DNA from 3 places in the Virgibacillus sp. JSM 102003 genome. Region 2 is predicted to be linked to each of the others. Evidence: riboswitches for the same ligand, from Rfam matches in the RefSeq annotation. Region 2 holds a riboswitch; each other region holds the start of a gene.
What was found. Region 2 has a riboswitch for cyclic di-GMP ahead of ACE1TG_RS01985 (prepilin-type N-terminal cleavage/methylation domain-containing protein). Riboswitches for the same ligand answer to the same signal wherever they lie in the genome.
Positions count from the first base shown of each region.

Region 1: linked by a shared signal. The riboswitch ahead of ACE1TG_RS13690 (Spo0E family sporulation regulatory protein-aspartic acid phosphatase) and the one ahead of ACE1TG_RS01985 (prepilin-type N-terminal cleavage/methylation domain-containing protein) in region 2 are both predicted to bind cyclic di-GMP.
Region 3: linked by a shared signal. The riboswitch ahead of sinI (DNA-binding anti-repressor SinI) and the one ahead of ACE1TG_RS01985 (prepilin-type N-terminal cleavage/methylation domain-containing protein) in region 2 are both predicted to bind cyclic di-GMP.

Region 1 is NZ_JBHFQH010000012.1:30,752-33,021, forward strand. It holds gene ACE1TG_RS13685 (lysophospholipid acyltransferase family protein) at 1-837, opposite strand, end outside; gene ACE1TG_RS13690 (Spo0E family sporulation regulatory protein-aspartic acid phosphatase) at 985-1,173, opposite strand; cyclic di-GMP riboswitch class I at 1,206-1,293, opposite strand; gene ACE1TG_RS13695 (hypothetical protein) at 1,477-2,229, shown strand.
Region 2 is NZ_JBHFQH010000001.1:387,401-389,670, reverse strand. It holds gene ACE1TG_RS01990 (type II secretion system F family protein) at 1-951, shown strand, start outside; cyclic di-GMP riboswitch class II at 999-1,083, shown strand; gene ACE1TG_RS01985 (prepilin-type N-terminal cleavage/methylation domain-containing protein) at 1,140-1,493, shown strand; gene ACE1TG_RS01980 (prepilin peptidase) at 1,605-2,270, shown strand, end outside.
Region 3 is NZ_JBHFQH010000005.1:165,441-167,710, reverse strand. It holds gene ACE1TG_RS07520 (RNA polymerase sigma factor) at 1-485, opposite strand, end outside; gene ACE1TG_RS07515 (helix-turn-helix domain-containing protein) at 608-940, opposite strand; gene sinI (DNA-binding anti-repressor SinI) at 1,116-1,238, opposite strand; cyclic di-GMP riboswitch class I at 1,263-1,347, opposite strand; gene ACE1TG_RS07505 (LCP family glycopolymer transferase) at 2,258-2,270, shown strand, end outside.

The DNA.
Region 1 (2,270 bases), on a different contig from region 2:
CCAATCACGGGGAGTAGAATAATAGGCAGGGTACGTCACTTGCTCAAATGTCCCTAAGGATGTGTAACGAACGGTGTAATCACAGCTCTGACATTCAAACAGGTCATCATGCGAATGAAGCTGTCCAGGTTTTCTACAATGTGGACAAACAAACAACAGGCGTTCCAAGTAGTTTGCTAGATTTTTCCCCTGATATTCACCCGCAACCCCAGACTGCCATTCCATTTCATTATGGTAAAGCGCCTCGGTTAGTTTCTGGTTAATGACGTCAGGTGAATCGTTTGAGAACGCTCCCTGATCCCATTCTTTTTTATAGGAGATAGAAATTAAGCCTTTGCGATGATTAGCTGCCCACCTTGGATGAGTCAGATGCCCGCCGCGAATCGTTGCAATCACAACAGGGATGTCCAACAGCTTAACTAATTTAGCGGTTGAATAAATAAGCGGCTCCGTGTCACCGTCCCAATTTCGATTTCCTTCTGGGAAAATGCAGATAACACGATTATGCTTCTTAGCCTTCAGAACACCCCTTATCGTGCTCGTATCGTTTTTGAATTTCATCTTTGGAATGGCACCAAAATAGTTTAATATTCTTTTTAAGAAAGGATTTCGAAAAAGAGGGTCAGCAGCAATGAAAGAAATCGGTTCCTTTACATAACTATTCAGAATCAGTGGATCCCAGTTGTTTACGTGGTTGGATAAAATAATGTAAGGTGGTTTCATGTGAAGTGTGTCATTCTGTTCAATTACTATATTTGAACGTCTTCTGGTGAAGAAGCGGATAGGAGTGATTAGCATAGTTACTATCCATTTATTTGGTTTGTTTTCGATACTCATCGTTTCACATCCAACTATAAAATTGTAAAATTAGTACCCTACTATTTTACCATACAACTGGGTGTTTTCTTGCAAAAAAAGCTATACCCCACAAATGGTCGGAGTATAGAAAGGCAGTGTTAGTACCAGAAAAACATAAAAATAGGATTAATTGAGTTCATTTGTATAAATCGACAAAAGTTGATTTCGTTGGTTTAGCTTCACATCTAGTAGTTGACTAACTTGTACTAATGATGGATCTGTAAAATCACTTCCATTCGCTTTAACCTGATACATCAAAGATTTAAGCATTTTAATATCATCGTTAATAATCTTAAGAACATCTTCTGTATCCAAATCACATCCCCCTTTCAGGAATAAGGAGTGTATTCGAAAGCTGGCTGACATATTGGATAACCCAACTTAGCCCCTGTAGCTTTGCGTCATCATCTTTCAATGATTTTGCCATTATCGTACATGATGTGATGGTACTAACACTATAAAAGATATTGTTCACAATATACTATATATAGTGAATTAACGCAATATTCATGCAAAAATGGTGAAACATTTTTAACTTGCTTCATCTGGATTATTGTCCCGTCTTTTCATAATCCGCATAGGATAATACAATACTATGAATAAGGAAGTGAGCGTGCGATGGGATTATATATTAATAATAATGATCATCCAGACGTCTATATGAATGACAGCGATATTCTGGAGCCGAACCAGGGATACTTTCGCGTAGATTATTTCTCCGAGATGATAAAAGAACAGAAAGAACTGAATAAATCATTATCCAATTCCTTCCGTGACTTAAAATCGTTATACCATCACCAAAATAATACGCAAGCAGGCAGGTGGCAGGAAGTTGGCAAGCAGCTGGAAGCATTAAAAGAAAGTAACCTGCAGCATAAAAAATTCGAGAATCAGGCTGTCCAATGGCTGAAAACGTTAGACAGCAATAATGCGAAATTGCAGGATATCATAGAAAACGGCGGCCTAATAAATAAGGAGATTGCAGAACAAGTCAATCGCCTAAGCGAATCGAATCAGGCTATTGTAGATAAGCTAGGAAAATATGAAACTTCAAGCCAGTCACTCGCATCAAACATGAGTGAATTATATGATCTCAACAAGCAGATGTCAGAGCGGATTTCCACACAAGACGATAACCAGGACCAAGTTATCAACCGGCTGGAAAACCAGGAAGCCCTAATGGAGAAAACGTTAAGGCAAATTGATCAGTTTCGATCCATCCTTTTCGAACGAACTAACTATATAGCAGAAAGTATTGAAAACAGTTATAACCTTACTTCCACATATGTCTATAAGTTGATGACTGGATCAGAACAGCCATTGTCCCTTTTCATGAAAAAGCAAAGAGAAGAACAGAGGAAGTCTGATTAATTGAATGAAATGGCGATACTGTAATGCGGTATCGTCATTCT
Region 2 (2,270 bases):
ACGAAGACGATGGCGAGGCAAACGGATAATAATGCATTAAGGCAAGCACTGACAGCCATTGATAAACAACTTGATCAGGGTCAGGCCCTTTCAAAAGCAGTCGAAAGTCACCCGAAAGTCTTTCCTTCACTACTCGTCAACATGATCCGGGCGGGGGAGGCAAGTGGCAAACTTGACGACATATTAAACCAGATGGCTGATTATTATGAGAAAGAATATCGTAATAAACAAAAAGTGGTTTCTGCATTACTTTATCCTGGTGTTGTAGGAGTTATCACACTATTATTAAGTATGTTCTTGCTCGTATTCATTGTTCCGCAATTTGTTGGAATGTTTAATTCCTTCGGTGAAGAGATTCCGGCTTACACTCAGTTTATTTTAAGTTTGAGTGATTGGGTTAGTGCTTTTTGGTGGGTACTTATTGCTGTAGCATTGTTAGGTATTGCAATTTATAAGTCTCTGTTGAAGAATGATAAGTTTTCTTACCGTGCCGATAAGCTAAAAATAAAGTTTCCTTTTATAGGTGTGCTTGCACATAAAGGTGTCTTGGTTCGTATGACACAAACGTTGAGTACTCTAGTAAATAGTTCCGTACCAATCTTACAATCAGTCGAAATTACCGAAAAAGTCGTTGGAAATCGTGTGATTCAAGATGTATTAAAGCAATCCAGGAAGTCGATGGAAGTTGGCGAATCGATCGCTAATCCAATGAAAGAACACTGGGCATTTCCGGCACTAGTTGTTCAGATGATTCAAATTGGTGAAAAGACGGGTACCTTAGATCATATGCTTTCAAAAGCTGCAGCATTTTACGAAGAAGAGGTAGAACAATTGTCGAATCGGATCAAAACACTAATCGAGCCACTTATGATTATTGTGCTGACAATAATCGTAGGCAGCATCATTACCGCAGTTGTTATTCCAATGTTTTCTTTGTTTGAAAATATTTAGCAAACAAGGTAGATATTTGTCTGAAAATATATTATAGTGAATATAGGAATATAGTAGGATGCGATGATAAATTACCTGTAGTTTGGGCACTTTGGTAGTTTGGAGTAAGTAGTGCAACCGGCCAGCTAAGTTTAATAGACTTTTTATCTTATATATTAAGAGAGGCGGGGATTTTTATGCTAGAACGCATGAAAAAGATGATAAAAAAAGAAAAAGGGTTTACCCTTGTTGAACTGTTGGCGGTTATTGCGATATTGGCGATTATTGTTGCTATAGCAGTACCGACGGTTGGGAATGTTATAGGTGAATCTGAGAAAAAGGCACATGATGCAAATATAGAATTGATTGAAAATGCAGCAAGGTTAGCGGATGTTAGTGGTGATTATGATACGGATGGAAGTATATCGGTATCACAACTAGAGGACAAAGGGTATCTAGATGAAGTTCCTACAGTTCCAGGAACAGAAACCGAATATTCTGGTAAAGTTACTAAAGATGGAAATGGGAATTTTGAATACGATGGAGATGAAAGTGTTGACTAAAAACAACATAATTTAAAATGATTTTAAATATAACCTACGCCTTGCACCAATACTTGCAGGGCGTATTCTTCAATATATATTCTTCTAGCTTTACAATAAGGAGCCACACGAATGGACATTTTACTAATACTATTTTTTTTCCTCTTAGGCCTAATCTTCGGCTCATTTTTCAATGTAGTTGGATTACGCCTGCCAGAAAATATCCCCTTCGCAAACGACCGGTCAATTTGCCCCCACTGTAACCATCAATTGTCATGGTATGAGAATATACCGATTATTTCATTTGCCATCCAAGGGGCTAAATGTAGACATTGCCGAAAAAAGATTTCGTTTATATACCCTATAATTGAATTGTCTACTGGTATTTTATTTGCATTGAGCTACTCATTAATAGGATTAAACCTAGAAATTATTACGGCGTTACTTCTAGTTTCGATGCTTATGATTATATTGGTATCCGACATCACATTTATGTTAATTCCAAACAGAGTGCTTCTTTTCTTTCTGCCACTATTCATCATCATTCGTATCGCACAGCCTTTGGATCCGTGGTGGTCATCCATTCTTGGTGGTATAATTGGAATCACACTCCTTGCATTAATAATAATTGTCAGTCGTGGTGGAATGGGCGCGGGAGATATGAAATTGTTCGGCATCTTAGGCATTATTTTGGGAATTGATAAGGTGCTATTGGCATTTTTTCTTTCGTGTATGATTGGTGCAATAATAGGAATGATGCTGCTCTTCTTTAAGGTAATTGACCGTAGGCAGCCCGTT
Region 3 (2,270 bases), on a different contig from region 2:
TAATATCGAAATTTTTTCCTTGCACGGAACAGCGTAGTTTTAACCTGGCTAACTGATAGATTCATAGCGGTCGCGACTTCCTGATATGTAAAACCTTGAATTTCACGTATGTAAAGAATGGTGCGCATTCGTTCAGGTAATCGGCTAAGAACTTCTTCAATATGTACCTGCTTCGTAAGGTTCTCTAACTGCTCTTCAGGGTTTCCGATATTGTTATTGTCGGCACGTTCCAATTGAATTCGTTCCACCATAAGCTGTTCAGACTTAGACTTTCTAGTCCAATCGATGAAAAGGTTACGAGCTACCTTAAAAAGCCACGCTTTTGCCTGTGCCATGTTTTTCACCTCTAACGAAATCATCGCCCGATAAAACGTCTCCTGCAATAGTTCTTCAGCAACCTGTTTATTTCGGCTCATCTGCAATAAATAGCGGTAAAGTGGAAGTTGATACGCCTCAAATAAATCTGTAAATATGGATCTTTTCAATCAACTCCCACCCCCTCTATATATTTAAACGATTGAACAATCCATTTGTTACATGAAATATTTATATTATTTTTTTAAGTGCAAAATAAAAAACCGCAAGCCATTAGCTTTACGGTCAGCACTTATTTATCCTGTTCTTTTCGCCACTTAGTAAATTCAAGGTATTCTTTAAATTGCTCTTTTGATACACCCGATTCCATAGCTTCCTGAACAATTTTCAACCACTCACCATCTAATTGTTCCTCTGTCTCTTTCCATTTATCTTCTAATATCAACTCATTCACTGGGACTCCCAGTACAGAACTAATTTTTTCAATAAACTGGATCGATGGGTTCGTTTGAAGGCTTCGTTCAATAGAGCTTAAATAGGATTTGGCTACACCAGCTTTATCTGCGAGTTCAGAAATCGACATCTTTTTTTCTTGACGTAGTTGCTTTATTTTTTCACCGATCAAGTAATACACCTTCTTTCAAAAAAAATTATAACATAAAAAGGTGTATGGTTCTATATAAAGCACAAGACTTTTTAAAATATTTATTTATTTTATTTAACTTATGCTTATAAAACATGACATTACACCAAGTCTAAATGGTGAAAGTCTTCGTTAGGCATATGTAGTAATAAAGGCTTTATTCTTTCTTATCTGCCAAAAACAACCTAACTTCTTCCAAAGTTAACCCGATGGTTTTTGCCTCTTTCATCAGTTCCAACCACTCATAATCTATTTCTTTGTTCTTTCTTGCATTAATCATTTCTATCGTCCCCCATTTAAATTCCCAGGCAGTCCGGCCGTCATAGCTATAAAGCTTTAGACCCGTGACTTTGCGCCCCCATTTTTCAATAAGTTTGCTATTTTCTGAGGAACCATCGTTTTATAAGACTACTATACTATATTTATGGGGGTTATTGGGTGTCTTCTTTTGTCAAAATCGAACTAGTTTTGTAATTTTCAAAAATTATTTTGACGATATAGGTCATTCGAACCATTTAGCACATTAAAAACCCTTCTAACAAAGACATACATTCGATATACGTATTACTTTATGGGCAAAAATATTGCGCAAGTTCTCATCTCTAAAAACCAGCCTGTATTCTCACATTTGTTACCTTTTACAAAGCAATGAATTTTATACGCATTCAGAACGCTTCTTCCGGGGGCTTCGGAACGTGCTGTTCCCATAGGAGTCTGCGTATTCTGCCTCCACTGATAGAGATTTCTGATTAGAGCCTAAAGTGTTCCCAAGGCTAAGAAGCAATATCACAATAAGCATTGATTAATTTACAGGATAAAGTGAGTAAAACCTAGCGAAGGAAATACACGTAGACTCCTGTGGGAGCTTGCGCCTAGATGAGACTACGCAGCGACGTAGGAGCAAGGAGGTTCATCAGCCGCCCTAGGTGCGCGGAGTGTATTTCCGGAGCGGTATAGGAACACTCAAACTTTTTAAAAAGTAGTTCGCAGTTAATATCAACTGCGTAGATAAAAGCAACAAATCTTACTACAAAATCATGAAACATTTGACTCCGCAAAAACGTCTACTAATGTGCTAGGTGATTTTTCTTCTTCTATTTACATACCTTAAGATGATGAGATTTGCCTATTGTGAAAGGGAACGCAAAGATGTACTCGAAACAAGTTATCTTGGCACGAACCTGTTCACTGCATCATTCAGTTCCACCAATTCTAAAAGAATAATAGACTAAAATGACTAGTTTCGATATAATTTATCTAATTATTGATTATTTCTGAAACGACAGAGGAGAATAAATTGTGGATTCGAGAA